DNA from 4 places in the Streptomyces luteoverticillatus genome. Region 3 is predicted to be linked to each of the others. Evidence: riboswitches for the same ligand, from Rfam matches in the RefSeq annotation. Region 3 holds a riboswitch; each other region holds the start of a gene.

Region 1 (4,185 bases), 3.1 Mb from region 3:
TGCCCGGCGGACGGTCCGTCGCCCGGGGGGTGAAGGCGGAGGTCGGCGAGGTCCAGACGGCCCTCGATCTGGAGATCGTCGTGGTGTACGGCGTCGCCATCGCGGATGTCGCCCACGCGGTGCGGGAAAACGTCATCTCGGCGGTGGAACGGATGGCGGGCCTGGAGGTCGTCGAGGTCAACATCGCCGTGACCGACGTCAAGCTGCCGGACGAGGAAGAGGAAGAGCCGGAGCCCAGGCTCCAGTGAGGAGCGCGTGATGAGCATGGCCGTGGCCGGCATGATCGCCGGCATGGCTCTCGGATTCGCCGGCTACTTCGGGGGGTTCGGCGCCTTTCTGCTGGTCGCGGCGCTGGGCATCGTGGGCTTCGTGGGCGGGCGGCTCCTGGACGGCGATGTGGAGCCGGGCGAGTTCTCCCGGTTGCTGCGTCCGCGCGACCGCGACCGGCGCGGGAGGTAGGGCGTGGGGGAGGACGCGCGGTGGTGCCCGCCGAGCGCGGGGCCACCCGGATCGCCGACCGTGTCGTCGCGAAGATCGCCTCCAGGGCGGCCCTGGAGGCGCTGGGCGCCACGGCCCCCGCCGAGGACCACGCGCCCCCGCGCGCCAGCGTCGTCGTCCATGACGGCTCCGCCCGGGTGCGGGTCCTCGTGGAGCTGGACTACCCCGCCGACATCGGCGCCCGCTGCCGCGCCGTGCGCGAGCGGATCGCCCAGCGCGTCGGGGAACTGACGGGCATGGAGGTGCCCGAGGTGCTGATCACGGTAGAGCGGCTGCACTCCGCGCACACCGGCCGGCTGTCGGGGGTGCGGGTGCGATGAGCGGTCCCGTGTCACTGGAGAAGACGGCCGGGGCTCCCCCGGTCGTCGCGGGCGGTCGTGTCCCCCGCTTCCGGTCCCCGCGCAGGCTGCCCGCCGCGCTGGTCGCGGCGGTGACCCTGACCGTCGCCGGGTTCTTCCTCTACGACGTCGCCGCCGTCCGCGCCGGCCGCCCCGCCATGGCCTGGCGCCGGCGCCTCGCCCATGAGCTGGCGACCCGTCACCTCGGCGACGGGCTGGTGGTCGCCGGCGCGGTGGTGGTCGTTCTCGCCGGCTGCTGGCTGCTCGTCCTCGCCCTCACCCCGGGCCTGCGCGGAGTGCTGCCGATGCGCCGCGCGGACGGCACAGGCGACGACGGGGTCCGGGCCGGGCTGGAGCGCGGGGCGGCGGCCCTGATGCTGCGCGACCGGGTGATGGAGGTCTCCGGTGTCCAGGCCGTCCGCGTCGACGTGGGCCGGCGTGTGGTCCGCGCCCGGGCCCGCTCCCACTTCCGGGACCTGGACGAGGTGCGGACGGATGTGAACACCGTACTGGCGGAGGGCGTCCGGGAGTTGGGGCTCGCCCGGGAGCCGTCCCTGTCCGTGCACGTACGACGCCCGGCGAAGAGGTGACCGGGGTGGGGTGGTTCGAGCGGTGCCCGGGGCGGTCCTCACGGTGCCCGGGGTCGTTTTCACAGTGCTCGGGGCGGTTCTCGCGATGCTGAGGACCGTCAACCGGCTGCTGACCGGGCTCGCCGGGGCGCTGCTGGTGGCGCTCGGCGCCGCCGTGCTGATCGGCGCGCTGGACCTGCCGCGCCGCTGGGGCTTCGAGCTGCCGTCGGCCTGGCCGTTCGCCGGCCCGGACGACGTGCTGCTGCCCGGCACGGACCTGCGGAGGTGGCGCGCCAGGGGCTGGTGGTGGCCGGTGGTCATCGCCGCCCTGGCCGTCGTCGTCCTGCTGTCCGCGTGGTGGCTCGCGGCCCAGGCTCGCAGGGGCCGGCTGCGCGAGGTGGTGGTCCACAGCGGCGGCGGAGAGGTGGCGTCGGTGCGGGGGCGGGCGCTGGAGGAGGTGATGGAGGCGGAGGCCGAGGAGCTGCCGGGGGTGGAACGGGCGGCCGTCGCGCTGTCGGGACGACGGACGGCGCCCCGGGCACGGATCGTCCTGACACTGGGGGCGCGCGGGGCACCGGGGGTGGCGTTGGCGCGACTGTGCGAGGAAGTCCTGCGCCACGCGCGGATGTCGGCCGGGCTGACGCGCCTCCCGGCGGAGGTGCGGCTGCGGGCCGTGCGGCACCGGGCGGAACGGGTGGGGTGACGGGGCGCCGCCCCTCCCCCGTGGCGACGGCCGGGGCGCAGGTCAGGGCGAGTTGACGCCCCTTCCCGCCGCGTGGTGGACTTCCGGAGCCAAACGGCGACAGCAGAGGAAGCCGGTGCGAATCCGGCGCGGTCCCGCCACTGTCACCGGGGAGTGTCCCCCCATTCGATGGCCACGGCGCGAGCCGGAAGGCCGGGGGCGGCGCGGATCCGGGAGCCAGGAGACTCTGGTCGCCGTCACGTCGAGCCAGGGCGCGGACCCTGAGTGAGGACACCGCTTCGCCATGCCCGGCCGCGATCGCTTCTCCTTCGCGTACGGCGCCGCCCTCGGCTTCGCCTGCGATCTGCTCCTCGGCGACCCCCGCCGCGGCCATCCCGTCGCCGCGTTCGGACGGGCCGCGCAGTCCATCGAGCGCCGGCTGTGGCGCGACCACCGGGGCTACGGCACGCTCCACACCCTGGTCTGCGCCGGAGGCGCGGTCGCCGGGGCCGGGCTGCTGGCCCGCGCCGCGCGACGCCACCGCGCGGCCGAGATCGCGCTGACCGCCGCCGCCACGTGGTCCGTCCTGGGCGGCACGTCCCTGGGCCGGGAGGCCCGGGCCATCGGCGGCGCGCTGGCCGCCGGGGACGTGGAGGTCGCCCGGGAGCGGCTGCCGCACCTGTGCGGCCGCGACCCGCAGGCGCTGGACGCGCAAGCGATCGCCCGGGCCGTGGTGGAGTCCGTCGCCGAGAACACCTCCGACGCCGTCGTGGGCGCCCTCGTCTGGGGCGCCCTGGGGGGCGTGCCCGGACTCGTGGGCTTCCGGGCGGTCAACACCCTGGACGCCATGGTGGGTCACAAGTCGCCCCGGCTCCGGCGGTTCGGCTGGGCGTCGGCCCGGCTCGACGACGTCGTCGGCTGGCCGGGCGCCCGGCTGACCGCCGCGCTCACGGTCCTCGCCGGGCCCGACCCGCGCGGCGCGCTGCGCGTGGCCCGGCGCGACGCCTCCCGCCACCCCAGCCCCAACGCCGGGCCGGTCGAGGCCGCCTTCGCCGGGGCCCTGGGCGTGCGGCTGGGCGGCACCCTCGCCTACGCGGGACGCGTCGAGCACCGCCCGGTGCTGGGCGAGGAGAACCGTCCGGTGCGGACGGCGGACATCGAGCGCGCGGTCCGGCTCTCGCGCCGGGTGTCGCTGCTGGCCCTGGGGGCGGCGGTTTCGGCTCGTACGGTGGGCAGCCTGTTCAGGAACGCGGGGAGGAATCGGTGACAGTCTCGGTGACAGCCGACAGGAGCGGGCGCACGGGCCCGCCGGGCGGGGGCCTGCTGGTGGCCGGGACCACCTCGGACGCGGGCAAGAGCGTGGTCACGGCCGGCATCTGCCGCTGGCTGGTCCGCAAGGGGGTCAAGGTCGCGCCGTTCAAGGCGCAGAACATGTCCCTCAACTCGTTCGTGACGCGCGACGGCGCGGAGATAGGGCGCGCGCAGGCCATGCAGGCCGCCGCCGCCCGCGTCGAGCCGAGCGCGCTCATGAACCCGGTGCTGCTCAAGCCCGGCGGCGACCGCAGCAGCCAGGTCGTCCTCATGGGCAAGCCGGTGGGCGAGCTCAGCGCCCGGGGCTACCACGCGGGGCGCCAGGAGCAGTTGTTCGGCACGGTGACGGAGTGCCTGGCCGAGCTGCGGCGCACCCACGACGCCGTGATCTGCGAGGGCGCCGGCAGCCCCGCCGAGATCAACCTGCGCCGCTCCGACATCGTCAACATGGGCATCGCCCGCGCCGCGCGCCTGCCCGTGGTCGTCGTCGGCGACATCGACCGGGGCGGTGTCTTCGCCTCCTTCTTCGGTACGACAGCGCTGCTCTCCCCCGAGGACCAGGAGCTGATAGCGGGTTACGTGGTCAACAAGTTCCGGGGCGACGTGAGCCTGCTGGAGCCGGGCCTGGAGATGCTGCGCGACCTGACGGGCCGGCGGACGTTCGGCGTGCTGCCGTTCGCCCACGGCCTGGGCATCGACGAGGAGGACGGCCTGCGCGTGTCCCTGCGCGGCGCGGTCCGCGAGTCCGTGGTCGCCCCGCCGCACGGCGCGGACGTCCTGCGGGTCG
Region 2 (4,185 bases), 1.4 Mb from region 3:
CCCCGAGCAGCGCCTCGCGGGCCCGGGCCACGACCCCCGGCGAGTACGCGAGGTCCCGGACCAGGTCGGTCATGCCGCAGGCGTGGATCATGCGGACCGCGACCCGGCCGACGTCGGGCGGCAGCCCGCCGAGGTCCGCCTCGGCGCGGATGGTGGCGAAGGACTGGCGGTAGATGGACGCGCCGTCCTTGTCGTAGTCGAACACTGTGCCCTCGCTCGCTGGGTGATGCATGTCGCTGGGTTCTGCGTGGGGTTGGTCGCCGCCGCGGTGCGCTCAGCCGCGCGGGCCGTCGGCCGGCGTCGTCGTGGGGGGTGGGTTCCGTGCCGCCGTCACGGCCTCCGCCAGGCCGGCGGGGGCGGTCACGGCGACCGTCGCCTCTTCCGCCCCGTGCCGCACGGCGACCCGGTAGCCGTCGCCGGTCGCCAGGACGTCGACCCACCGGCCGCCGGGGTGGCCGCAGCGCCGCTCGCACCCGGACCAGTACACGGGCAGCGTCCCGGGCCCGCCAGGGCGCGCGGCCTCCAGGGAGGCGGTCGCGTCGGCCCGTACATCCGCGAGGGACTTGACGCACCCCGGCCGGCCGGTGCAGGCGCCCGCGCCGTGCCACGGGGAGGCGGCGGAGACGACCAGCCCCGCGTCCCCGAGCCCGGCGAGGCGCGCGGCGGCCACCGGGGCGGTGAGCCCCGGGACGACGACGCCGCGCCAGGGCGTCACCCGGAGTTCGCCGGCACCGTCCTGACCGGCCGTACGGGCGAGGAGCCGCCACTGGGCGGAGGTCAGCCGGCCCAGGGGCGCGGCCACCGACAGGGCCCACCGCCCTCCGGGACCCTCCACCGCGCCGGGGGCGGCCGGGGCACCGAGGGGGAGCGTGGCGCGCGGCACGGGCGCGGAGCCGATGCCGGCCGCCGCCAGCCGGTCCGCGAGCCGCTCCGGGCGCGGCCGCAGCGCGGGGGCCAGCTCGCGGACGCGCCACGCCTTGCCGCCGTTCTCGCGCAGCGCCGCCAGGAACTCACGGGCCGCCAGAACCGCCACGCGCGGCGCGTCCTCGACGGCGACGCGCAGGGCGTCGGGGCCGGTGCCGAAGGAGAGGAGGGCCTGGTGGCCGCCCTCGGTTGCGATCAATGTCACATCGGGTGCGAGGGCGGCGATGTCGCCCCGGCCGTCGTCGAGTCCGAAGAGGAAACGGCCCGAGAGGTTCGTGAGGTCGTCCGACGAGCAGAGCAGGCCGTCGAGTTCCCGAACCCAGGGCCGAATGTCCGCGAAGCCCTTTCCGTCCAGGCCGGACAGGGGGGAAGCCGCGACGTTCCGGATGCGGTCGTGCCGGTCGGAGGGCAGCAGCCCGGCCTCGCGCAACCGGGTGCCCAGGGCGGTGCCGCAGCCGTCGGGGAGGGCGCGCAGCTGGACGTTGCCGCGGGAGGTGAGGTCGAGGTGGCCGTCGGACAAGTCGTCGGCGAGATCGGCGAGTACGTCGGCTTGACGCGCCGTCAGGAGCCCGCCGGGCAGGCGCACGCGGGCCAGTGCCCCGTCGTCCGCGGCGTGCAGCCGCAGCGCGCCGGGGCAGGCGTCGCCGCGTTCGCGACCAGGGGATTCGGGGGGAGTGGACATGGCGGCGAGCATACCGACGGGGGACGAAGTCGGCCCCTCCGGCGTTTGAGGAGCGGGGGTCCGGGGGCAGAGCCCCCGGAAGGAACGTCCTGGCTACTATGACTCTCGCCAGCGACGGCGACAGGGGAGGAAGCCGGTGTGATCCCGGCACGGTCCCGCCACTGTGTGCCCGGCAGCGCGAGCGCGCTGCCGCGGTGAGTCAGGAACTCCTGCCGTCCTCCCACCGCCCGGGGCGCGGACCCCGAGGAAGGCATGCCGTGATCCTGCTTCTGTCGACGTCCGACACCGACCTGCTCAGCGCCCGAGCGGCCGGCGGCCCGGTCCCGTACCGGCTCGCCAACCCCGCCCGGCTCGCCCTCGACGACCTCCCGGACCTGCTGGACGGCACCGACCTTGTCGTCGTGCGCCTCCTCGGCGGGCTGCGCGCCTGGGAGGAGGGGCTCGACCAGCTGCTGGCCGGCCCGCGTCCCGTCGTCGTCCTCACCGGCGAACAGGCCCCCGACGCCCAGCTGATGGAGGCGTCCACCGTCCCCGTCGGCATCGCCGCCGAGGCCCACGCCTACCTCGCCCACGGCGGCCCCGCCAACCTAGAGCAGCTGGCCCGCTTCCTCTCCGACACCGTGCTGCTCACCGGCCACGGCTTCGAGCCGCCGGCCGCCGCCCCCGCGTGGGGCGCGCTGGAGCGGGAATCACGCGGTCTGTTCGGGCCCGTCATCGCCGTGCTCTACTACCGCGCCCACCACATGAGTGGCAACACCGCCTTCGTCGAGGCCCTGTGCGAGCAGATCGAGCGGGCCGGCGGCCGCGCCCTCCCCCTCTACGTGGCCTCGCTGCGCGCCCCTGAGCCCGAGCTGATCGACGCCCTGCGCGGCGCCGACGCCATCGTCACCACCGTCCTCGCCGCCGGCGGCACCCGGCCCGCCGACGCCTCCGCCGGAGGCGACGACGAGTCCTGGGACGCCGGCGCGCTCGCCGCCCTCGACGTGCCCATCCTCCAGGCCCTCTGCCTGACCGGCTCCCGGGAGGCATGGGCGGAGAACGACGAGGGGCTCTCCCCGCTCGACTCCGCCACCCAGGTCGCCGTGCCCGAGTTCGACGGCCGCATCATCACCGTCCCCTTCTCCTTCAAGGAGATCGACGCGGACGGCCTGCCCGCCTACGTCCCCGACCCCGAGCGCGCCGCCCGCGTCGCGGGCATCGCCGTGCGCCACGCCCGCCTCCGCCACATCCCCGCCGCCGAGAAGCGGCTGGCCCTCGTCCTCTCCGCGTACCCCACCAAGCACTCCCGCATCGGCAACGCCGTCGGCCTCGACACCCCCGCCAGTGCCGTCGCCCTGCTGCGCCGGCTGCGCGAGGAGGGCTACGACTTCGGCGACGAGGAGGTGCCGGGTCTCGCGTCCGGCGACGGCGACGAGCTCATCTACGCCCTCATCGAGGCGGGCGGCCACGACCAGGACTGGCTGACGGAGGAGCAGCTGGCCCGCAACCCCGTCCGCATCCCGGCCGCCGACTACAAGCGCTGGTACGAGCGGCTCCCCGCCGAGCTGCGCGAGGCCGTCGAGGAGCACTGGGGCCCGGCGCCCGGTGAGATGTTCGTCGACCGCAGCCGCAACCCCGAGGGCGACATCGTCCTCGCCGCCCTGCGCCGCGGCAACCTGCTGATCCTCATCCAGCCGCCGCGCGGCTTCGGCGAGAACCCCATCGCCATCTACCACGACCCCGACCTGCCGCCCTCGCACCACTACCTCGCCGCCTACCGCTGGATCGCCGCCTCCCGTGAGGACGGCGGCTTCGGCGCCGACGCGATGGTCCACCTGGGCAAGCACGGCAACCTGGAGTGGCTGCCCGGCAAGAACGCCGGCCTGTCCGCCGCCTGCGGCCCCGACGCGGCCCTCGGCGACCTGCCGCTGGTCTACCCGTTCCTCGTCAACGACCCCGGCGAGGGCACCCAGGCCAAGCGCCGCGCCCACGCCACGCTCGTCGACCACCTCGTGCCGCCCATGGCCCGCGCCGACTCCTACGGCGACATCGCGCGCCTGGAGCAGCTCCTCGACGAGCACGCGCAGATCTCCTCGATGGACCCGGCCAAGCTCCCCGCGATCCGCGCCCAGATCTGGACGCTCATCCAGGCCGCCCGGCTCGACCACGACCTGGGCATGGAGGAGCGCCCGGACGACGACGGCTTCGACGACTTCCTCCTGCACGTCGACGGCTGGCTCTGCGAGGTGAAGGACGCCCAGATCCGCGACGGCCTCCACGTCCTGGGCGGCGCGCCCACGGGTGAGGCGCGGGTCAACCTCGTCCTGTCGATCCTCCGCGCCCGCCAGATCTGGGGCGGCACGACGGCCCTCCCGGGCCTCCGCGAGGCCCTGGGCCTGGACGAGTCGGCGGCGACGCGCACAACGGCGGACGAGGCGGAGGCGGAGGCCCGCGCGCTGATCGAGGCGATGGAGGCGGCGGACTGGAACCCGGCCGCCATCCCGACCATTGTGGGCAATCGTCCCGCAGGGCGATGGGGGTCCCCCCTGCTCGAGCGAAGCCGAGAGCTTGGGGGAGGGTGGGCACAACCCACGGTGCCG
Region 3 (4,185 bases):
AGCTGAGCTTGCCGATGGTGGGCGACGCCATGAACAGGTTCAGCGACTGGCTCTGGTCCAGGTACGGCGTACGGGCCGCGGCCATGTCGATCAGGGCGCGCTGCGGGATCTCCCAGGCCGTGCGGTACAGGTCGCGGACGTCCTGCGGGATCCACTTCATGTCCTGGATCGAGCCGTTGGCCTCGGTCATGGCCTCGCGGGTGGCGCGGTCCCACACGCCGAGCTTCTTGAGGTCCTCGACCAGGTAGGTGTTGACCTGCAGGAACTCACCCGAGAGCGTCTCGCGCTTGAACAGGTTGGAGACCTGCGGCTCGATGCACTCGTAGACGCCGGCGATGGAGGCGATGGTCGCCGTCGGGGCGATGGCGAGCAGCAGCGAGTTGCGCATGCCGACCGCGGCGATGCGGGCGCGCAGCGCCTCCCAGCGGTCCTCCCACGCGGAGACGGCGTTGGGGTAGTGGTCCGGGTGGAGCACGCCGCGGGCGGTGCGGGTGGCCTCCCAGGCCGGGTGCGGGCCGTGGCGCTCGGCGAGGTCGGCGGAGGCCTCGTACGCCGCGAGCATGATCCGCTCGGAGATCTTGGTGGACAGGGCCGTCGCCTCGGCCGAGTCGAAGGCCAGGCGCAGGCGGAAGAAGACGTCCTGGAGGCCCATCAGGCCCAGGCCCACCGGGCGCCAGCGGCTGTTGGAGCTGCCGGCCTGCTCGGTCGGGTAGAAGTTGATGTCCACGACGCGGTCGAGGAAGGTGACGGCCGTACGGACCGTACGGTCGAGCTTCTCCCAGTCCATCTCGCCGTCGGCGCCGAGGTGCTGGGCGAGGTTGACCGAGCCCAGGTTGCAGACCGCGGTCTCGCCGTCGTTCGTGACCTCGAGGATCTCGGTGCAGAGGTTCGAGGAGTGGACGACGGCGCCCTTCTCGGCCGTCTGGTTGGCCGTGCGGTTGGCGGCGTCCTTGAACGTCATCCAGCCGTTGCCGGTCTGCGCGAGGGTGCGCATCATCCGGGCGTAGAGCACGCGCGCCGGGATGGTCTTGACGGCCTTGCCGGCCGCCTCGTACGCGCGGTACGCGGCGTCGAACTCGTCGCCGTAGAGGTCGACCAGGTCCGGGGTGTCGGCGGGGGAGAAGAGCGACCAGTCCGCGTCCGTCTCGACGCGGCGCATGAACTCGTCCGGGATCCAGTGCGCGATGTTGAGGTTGTGGGTGCGGCGGGCCTCCTCACCGGTGTTGTCGCGGAGCTCCAGGAACTCCTCGATGTCGGCGTGCCAGGTCTCCAGGTAGACACAGGCCGCGCCCTTGCGGCGGCCGCCCTGGTTGACGGCGGCGACGGAGGCGTCGAGGGTGCGCAGGAACGGCACGATGCCGTTGGAGTGACCGTTGGTGCCCCGGATCAGCGAGCCGCGCGAGCGGATGCGCGAGTACGACAGGCCGATGCCGCCCGCGTGCTTCGACAGACGCGCCACCTGGTGGTAGCGGTCGTAGATGGAGTCCAGCTCGTCCAGCGGGGAGTCCAGCAGGTAGCAGGACGACATCTGCGGGTGGCGGGTGCCGGAGTTGAACAGCGTCGGGGAGGACGGCAGGTACGAGAGGGTGCTCGTCAGCCGGTAGAGCTCCGCGACGTCGTCCAGGGCCCGCTCGGAGTGGTCCTCGGCGAGGCCGCAGGCGACGCGCAGCAGGAAGTGCTGCGGGGTCTCGATCACGTCGCGGTGGATCGGGTGGCGCAGCAGGTAGCGGCTGTGCAGGGTGCGCAGGCCGAAGTAGCCGAAGCGGTCGTCCGCGCCGTCGGCGAGGGCGGCCTCGACGAGGGCGTCCAGGCGCGCGGCGTGGGTGCGTACGAAGGCGGCCGTCTCGTCGGCGATGAGGCCCTCGCGGTGCCCCACCTCGACGGAGGCGGAGAAGGAGGTCGCGCCCTGGCCGGCCGCCTCGTCGGCGATGGCCAGGGTGAGCAGGCGCGCGGCGAGCCTGGAGTACTCGGGCTCCTCGGCGATGAGGCCGGCGGCGGCCTCGGTGGCGAGGGAGCGCAGCTCGGCGTCGTCCGCGGCGGCGCTGCGGCCGCGCAGCGCGGCGGCGGCGACCTTGCCCGGGTCGGTGGCCGGAAGGTCGGCGGTGAGGTCGGTCAGGGTGCGCAGGAGCGCGGTCCCGGGGCCGCCGGTCGCTTCCGCGTTCGCTGAGACCGGTGCTGAAGCCGGATCTGCGGGCGCGATGGTCACTGAGGCTCTCCCTCGCTCGGCTGGGTGGGCCGGGCGGGAGAGCGATGAGCGCGCACGCGCATGCCTCTTGCACCAGGGCATGCCTCGTAGGCGTCCATCGGCCCAACCCGCGAGGCCCGGACGAATTCAACGCCCATGGCCGAGCCGGGGCAGGCTCGGTGGTGGGCGCGCTGTCGGCAGGTCGTCGGACTTCAGGTGCGCTGGGTATATGCGCACACATACACCGTTGCGGGACAGTTCCGGATTTCCACCGGATTCCCCTGCGACGACAGCGGAGACGAGCATACATCTAGTGCCGGGCCTCGCACGCGCCCCCACATGTTGTGTCGTCGCGTCATGAAGCGGTCGCGGAATGTGCTAACGGGCGTCCCTGGCAGGGCAAGAGAAGAGGGCCGCCACGCCCCCTGGACGGGGATGTGGCGGCCCTCCGGAGGGGCCCCGGGCGGTGGTCCCGGGAGCGGCGGATCAGTGGCCGCCGGGGGCCCCTGCGGTGGCCGGCGGGAGCTCCGCGCGGACGCCCGGGTCACCGGCGTCGGCCGTGTAGTCCGAGGGCCGGGTCAGGTCCACGCCGTCGGGCGCCTTCAGCGCCCTGAGGGCGAAGGTCGCGACGATGACGACGATCACGTTGAGGACAAAGGCGGTGAGCCCGATATAGCCCTTTTCGCCGATGAGGGGGATGAGGTTGGTGTTCCCGAAGTGATCCTGGGTGGCGCTCGGTGTGGCGTACGCCCGCCACGTCCCGTACGTCATGCCGACCGCCCAGCCCGCGAGCAGCGCCCAGCGGTGGGGCCAGCGGGTGAAGAGACCGCCGACGAGCGCGGGCACGGTCTGGAGGATCCAGATCCCGCCGAGCAGCTGGAAATTGATGGCGACCGTTTTGTCCAGGGTGAGGACGAAAACGAGCGCGCCGACCTTGACCAGCAGGGACGCGAGCTTGGACACCTTCGCCTCGTGTTCGGGTGAGGCGTCCGGTTTGAGGAAGTCCTTGTAGATGTTGCGGGTGAAGAGATTTGCGGCGGCGATCGACATGATGGCCGCCGGCACGAGGGCGCCGATGCCGATCGCGGCGAAGGCCACGCCGGTGAACCAGTCCGGGAACATGTCCTCGAACAGCTGGGGGATCGCCAGCTGGCCGTTCTTCACCTTCACCCCGGCGGCGATGGCCATGAAGCCGAGCATCGCCAGCAGGCCCAGCATCAGGGAGTAGAGGGGAAGGATGGTGGTGTTCCGGCGGATGACATTGCGGCTCCTGCTGGAGAGGACCGCCGTCACCGAGTGCGGATAGAGGAAGAGCGCCATCGCCGAGCCGAGCGCCAGCGTCGCGTACGACCACTGGGCGTCCGCCCCCGGCACCAGCGAACCACGTGGTTTGCCCGTTGCGGGATTCTCGGCCGCGAACGCCGCGCCGGCCTTGCTGAAGATGCTCTCGAAGCCGCCCAGTTTGATCGGTATGTAGATGATCGCCACGATGATCACGATGTAGATCAGCGCGTCCTTGACGAAGGCGATCAGCGCGGGGGCGCGCAGCCCGGAGGAGTAGGTGTAGGCCGCGAGCACGCCGAAGGCGATGAGGAGCGGCAGGTCCTTGACGAACCAGTTGGCGTTCTCGCCGCCGCCCACGCCCATGACGTCGAGCACCGCCTGGATGCCGACCAGTTGCAGCGCGATGTACGGCATGGTGGCCAGGATCCCGGTCACCGCGAGGGCGAGGGAGAGGCCCCGGGAGCCGAACCGGCCCCGGACGAAGTCCGACGACGTCACATAGCCGTGCTTGTGTGCCACCGACCACAGGCGGGGCAGGAAGGTGAAGACCAGCGGATAGGTGATGATCGTGTACGGCACGGCGAAGAAGCCGGCCGCGCCCGCCGCGTAGATCGCCGCCGGCACCGCCACGAACGTATAGGCGGTGTAGAGGTCCCCGCCCAGCAGGAACCAGGTGACCCAGGTGCCGAAGGACCGGCCGCCCAGTCCCCATTCGT
Region 4 (4,185 bases), 1.4 Mb from region 3:
CGTCGCCGAGGACCCCGCGCGTTACCACCGCCAGATCGGCGCCGAGGTCGACCGGCTGAACACCATGGTGGGCGACCTCTTCGAGCTCTCCCGCATCCACGCCGGCGCCCTGCCGCTGCGCCCGAGCCGGATGTCGGTGTACGACCTGGTGGACGAGGCCCTGGCGGGCGCCGGGCCGCTGGCGCGCGAGCAGGGGGTGAAGCTGGTCGGGGAAGGAGACGGGGACGGGGACGGCGTGGCCGCCGTGCCGGTGGAGGTGGACGGCAAGGAGATGACCCGGGTCCTGGGGAATCTCCTGGTGAACGCCATCCGGCGGACCCCGCCCGACGGCACGGTCGCGGTGGCGGCGCGGCGCGAGGCGGACGCGGTGGTGGTGTCGGTGACGGACGGCTGCGGCGGCATCCCGGAGGAGGATCTGCCCCGGGTCTTCGAGACGGGCTGGCGGGGCTCGGCTGCCCGGACCCGGCCCGGGGGCGCGGGGCTGGGTCTGGCGATCGTCCGGGGCATCGTCGAGGCCCACGCGGGCCGGGCGTCCGTCCACAACGTGCCCGGCGGTTGCCGGTTCGAGGTGACGCTCCCGGCAGCCGGCCCATGAACAACATGAACTAACACCCGCCCCCTGAGCGTCAGCCTGTCGGGCCGCGCCACCCCGTGAAGGGTGATCACGGCCCAACACGCTGACGTGATCAGGGGTCGTGCGTCACGATGCACCCGCCGGGAGAGCGAGCAGCGACGACCGTGGAGCGGGATGGCCCATGTCCGACACCGGAGGCGAGTCAGATGTCGACGCCGACCCCCTGCGCAGGATCGCCGCGGCGATCGAGCGGGAGCGGGATCCCTCGACCCGGACGTGCCTGACCTGCGGCGGCCCGGCCCTCGTGGTGGTGCGGGAGGAGTCGGCCGGGAACAGTCCGCCGGTGATCAGCGCCCGGAAGGCGTGTGCGAACCAGGGCTGTGAGCGCCCGTGACCCCGGCGGCGGCCGTCCGTGCGGCCCAGCGCTGCTCGACCTTGGCGAAGCGCCAGTAGCCGAGGGCGAGGGCCCAGACCAGCACGAACAGTCCGACGATGACGAAACCGACGTTGTCGAGGTTCAGCCCGGAGATCCAGCCGGTGACCGCGTCGTCCAGATCGAGCTTCTCGTGGAGCACGCCCACCAGCTCGATGGTGCCGATGAGGAAGGCGACCGCGATGGAGAGCCCGGTGATGGTGAGGTTGTAGTAGACCTTTCTGACGGGGTTGGAGAACGCCCACTGGTAGGCGAAGTTCATGAACGTGCCGTCGAGCGTGTCGAACAGGCTCATGCCGGCCGCGAACAGCAGCGGCAGGCACATGATCGCGTACCAGGGCAGCCCGGCAGCGGCACCGCTGCCCGCCATGACCATCAGCGTGACCTCGGTGGCCGTGTCGAAGCCCAGGCCGAAGAGGAAGCCCAGCGGGAACATCTGGCCGGGGCGGCTGATGGAACGGGTGAAACGGCCGAGGACGCGGTTCATGAAGCCGCGCGAGTCGAGCTGCTTCTCCAGCTCCGCCTCGTCGTAGCGGCCCTCGCGCATGGCGCGGAAGACCCTCATGATGCCGGCGAGGGCGATGAGGTTGAGGATGGCGATGAGGTAGAGGAAGCCGCCGGAGACCGTGGTGCCGACGACACCGAGGGTCTGATGGGTGGTGGACTCCTCGTTCATCAGCGTCCCGGCCAGCCGGGTGCCGCCGGAGACCAGCAGCGTCAGCAGGACGACGACGCTGGAGTGGCCGAGGGCGAACCAGAAGCCGACGGAGACCGGGCGCTGCCCGTCCGCCATCAGCTTGCGGGTGGTGTTGTCGATGGCGGCGATGTGGTCGGCGTCGAAGGCGTGCCGCATACCGAGGGTGTAGGCGGTGACGCCGAGGCCGACGCCGAAGACCTTGGAGCCGACGGTGTAGTGGTTCGGCACGACCAGCAGGAAGAGCACGCCGAAGGCGACGACGTGGAGGGCGACGACGACGGCCAGCAGGCCGGCGGTCCGCACGGTGTCCTCGCGGCGCCACTGGAAGGCGGGCGCGGACGGTTCCGCGGACGGTTGTGTGGATATGGACATCTTGGGGTGAACGCTCCAGCACCTCGTGGATCATTTCGAGAATGCCGTGGCCGGTCTCCTGGCTTACGGGTGATGGCGTTACCGTCCCGCCTTCCCGGCAGCCGGACGCTGCCAGTGGCTCCGCGCGCCGGGGCACGCGGAAGAGGACGGTCACTCCCCGATCACAGTGGCGAGGGCCGCTCCGGAGTCGGCCCACGAGGGCCTCACCGGTCTTCCCGAACACCACGGCCGGGCAACCATAACGTCCCGGCCGATCCCCGGGGCAAAAATGTGGTACTTGCCATCTCTTCGCAGCAAGGCCCCGACACTTCGCAGGTGATGGACGGGCGGGTCGGCCCGGTGTACGAGTGCAGGAAGACTCCAGGGACGGACGCGAGAGGGCTGAGCGCCAATGGCGGACACGGCAGGGGACGTCGAGCGGAGGCCCGGGGAACCGGGGGAGCCGGTGGTGCCGGAGGAGCGGGCGGCGTTCGTCCGCCGCATCGGGCTGTTCCAGGCCACCGCCATCAACATGAGCCAGATGTGCGGCATAGGACCGTTCGTCACCATTCCCTTGATGGTGGCCTCCTTCAACGGGCCGCACGCGGTCATCGGCTTCGTCGCGGGCGCGGTGCTGGCCCTGGCCGACGGGCTGGTGTGGGCCGAGCTGGGCGCGGCGATGCCCGGCGCGGGCGGCAGTTACGTCTATCTGCGGGAGGCGTTCCAGTACCGGACCGGGAGACTCGTGCCGTTCCTGTTCGTGTGGACGGCGATGCTCTTCATCCCGCTGGCCATGGCCACGGGTGTGATCGGGTTCGTCCAGTACCTGGGCTATCTCTGGCCGGGGATGACGCAGACCCAGGGCGATCTGGCGGGCCTGGGCTTCGTCGTGGTGGTCGTCGGGCTGCTGTGGCGGCGGGTGGAGAGCATCGCGCGGATCACCGCCGTGCTGTGGGGCGTGATGATCGTCTCCGTCGTCCTGGTCATCGTGGCCGCGTTCACCCACTTCAGCCCGGACCGGGCCTTCACCTACCCGGCGGGCGCCTTCGACCTCACGACCGGTCAGTTCTGGCTGGGCTTCGCGGCGGGCCTGACCATCGGCATCTACGACTACGGGGGTTACAGCACCGTCGCCTACATGGGCGCCGAGATCAAGGACCCCGGGCGGACCATGCCGCGGTCCATCATCTACTCGATCCTCGGCATCATGGCCATCTACCTGCTGCTGCAGATCGGCACCCTGGGCGTCGTCGACTGGCGGGAGATGCTGGACCCCGACTCCACGGCCGGCTCCTCCGTGGCCTCGGCGGTGCTGGAGCAGACCTGGGGCAAGGGCGCGGCGGACGTCGTCACCGTGCTGATCCTCATCACGGCCTTCGCGTCCGTCTTCACCGGGCTCCTCGGCGGCTCGCGCATCCCCGTGGACGCCGCGCGGGAGAACGTCTTCTTCCGGCGCTTCGGCGCCCTCCACCCCCGGCTGCGCTTCCCGGTGCTGCCGCTGACGACGATGGGAGTCGTCTCGGCCGTGGGCTTCCTGATCGGCCGTCACACCGACCTGGCGACGATCATCCAGTTGCTGATGGCGGTCATGGTGATCCTCCAGGCGCTGTCGCAGGTGCTGGCCGTGACCGTGCTGCGGCGCCGGCAGCCGGCGCTGCCGCGCCCGTACCGGATGTGGCTCTACCCGCTGCCGAGCCTGGTGGCGCTGGCGGGCTGGCTGGTGATCTACGGCTTCGCGGACCGCAATTCCCCCGGCCGCCATCCCATCGAGTGGTCGCTGGCCTGGGTGGGCGCCGGGTGCGTGGCGTTCACGCTGTGGGCGGCGAAGGAGAAGGTGTGGCCGTTCGGGCCACGGGAGATCAGCGAGGACTACCTGCCCGGCGGGGCCTCGGCGCAGGAGCTCGCGGAGCCCGCGACCGCCGTCGCCGACAGCCCTGTCACCGACGCGGGGGACGACGGTCCGGACCCCGGCACGGACCCCGGCACGGACCCCGGTCCAGACCCCGGCACGGGCCCCGGAGGCGTGGCGCCCACCCCCGCCTGACGGAGCGTCGGCTCCAGCGGCCGGGCCGCCCGGACTCCTGCGGTCCGGCCGAACGGTGATAAAACGGCACCCATGCCTGTGACCAC

What was found. A riboswitch is a leader RNA that binds a small molecule or an ion and turns the genes downstream of it on or off. The one in region 3 is predicted to bind cobalamin.
Region 1: linked by a shared signal. The riboswitch ahead of EKH77_RS07260 (cobalamin biosynthesis protein) and the one ahead of EKH77_RS21510 (ribonucleoside-diphosphate reductase subunit alpha) in region 3 are both predicted to bind cobalamin.
Region 2: linked by a shared signal. The riboswitch ahead of cobN (cobaltochelatase subunit CobN) and the one ahead of EKH77_RS21510 (ribonucleoside-diphosphate reductase subunit alpha) in region 3 are both predicted to bind cobalamin.
Region 4: linked by a shared signal. The riboswitch ahead of EKH77_RS27685 (HoxN/HupN/NixA family nickel/cobalt transporter) and the one ahead of EKH77_RS21510 (ribonucleoside-diphosphate reductase subunit alpha) in region 3 are both predicted to bind cobalamin.

Annotation. Positions count from the first base shown of each region.
Region 1 covers NZ_CP034587.1:1,729,614-1,733,798, forward strand. Annotated here, with positions in the region: gene EKH77_RS07235 (Asp23/Gls24 family envelope stress response protein) at 1-248, shown strand, start outside; gene EKH77_RS07240 (hypothetical protein) at 259-459, shown strand; gene EKH77_RS07245 (Asp23/Gls24 family envelope stress response protein) at 480-818, shown strand; gene EKH77_RS07250 (DUF6286 domain-containing protein) at 815-1,426, shown strand; gene amaP (alkaline shock response membrane anchor protein AmaP) at 1,512-2,108, shown strand; cobalamin riboswitch at 2,215-2,334, shown strand; gene EKH77_RS07260 (cobalamin biosynthesis protein) at 2,392-3,354, shown strand; gene EKH77_RS07265 (cobyric acid synthase) at 3,351-4,185, shown strand, end outside.
Region 2 covers NZ_CP034587.1:6,204,475-6,208,659, forward strand. Annotated here, with positions in the region: gene EKH77_RS27600 (precorrin-8X methylmutase) at 1-232, opposite strand, end outside; gene cobG (precorrin-3B synthase) at 275-1,606, opposite strand; cobalamin riboswitch at 1,699-1,830, shown strand; gene cobN (cobaltochelatase subunit CobN) at 1,864-4,185, shown strand, end outside.
Region 3 covers NZ_CP034587.1:4,807,855-4,812,039, forward strand. Annotated here, with positions in the region: gene EKH77_RS21510 (ribonucleoside-diphosphate reductase subunit alpha) at 1-2,206, opposite strand, end outside; cobalamin riboswitch at 2,365-2,491, opposite strand; gene mctP (monocarboxylate uptake permease MctP) at 2,672-4,185, opposite strand, start outside.
Region 4 covers NZ_CP034587.1:6,226,223-6,230,407, reverse strand. Annotated here, with positions in the region: gene EKH77_RS27695 (sensor histidine kinase) at 1-595, shown strand, start outside; gene EKH77_RS27690 (hypothetical protein) at 756-968, shown strand; gene EKH77_RS27685 (HoxN/HupN/NixA family nickel/cobalt transporter) at 922-2,076, opposite strand; cobalamin riboswitch at 2,108-2,318, opposite strand; gene EKH77_RS27680 (APC family permease) at 2,468-4,099, shown strand; gene EKH77_RS27675 (YIP1 family protein) at 4,172-4,185, shown strand, end outside.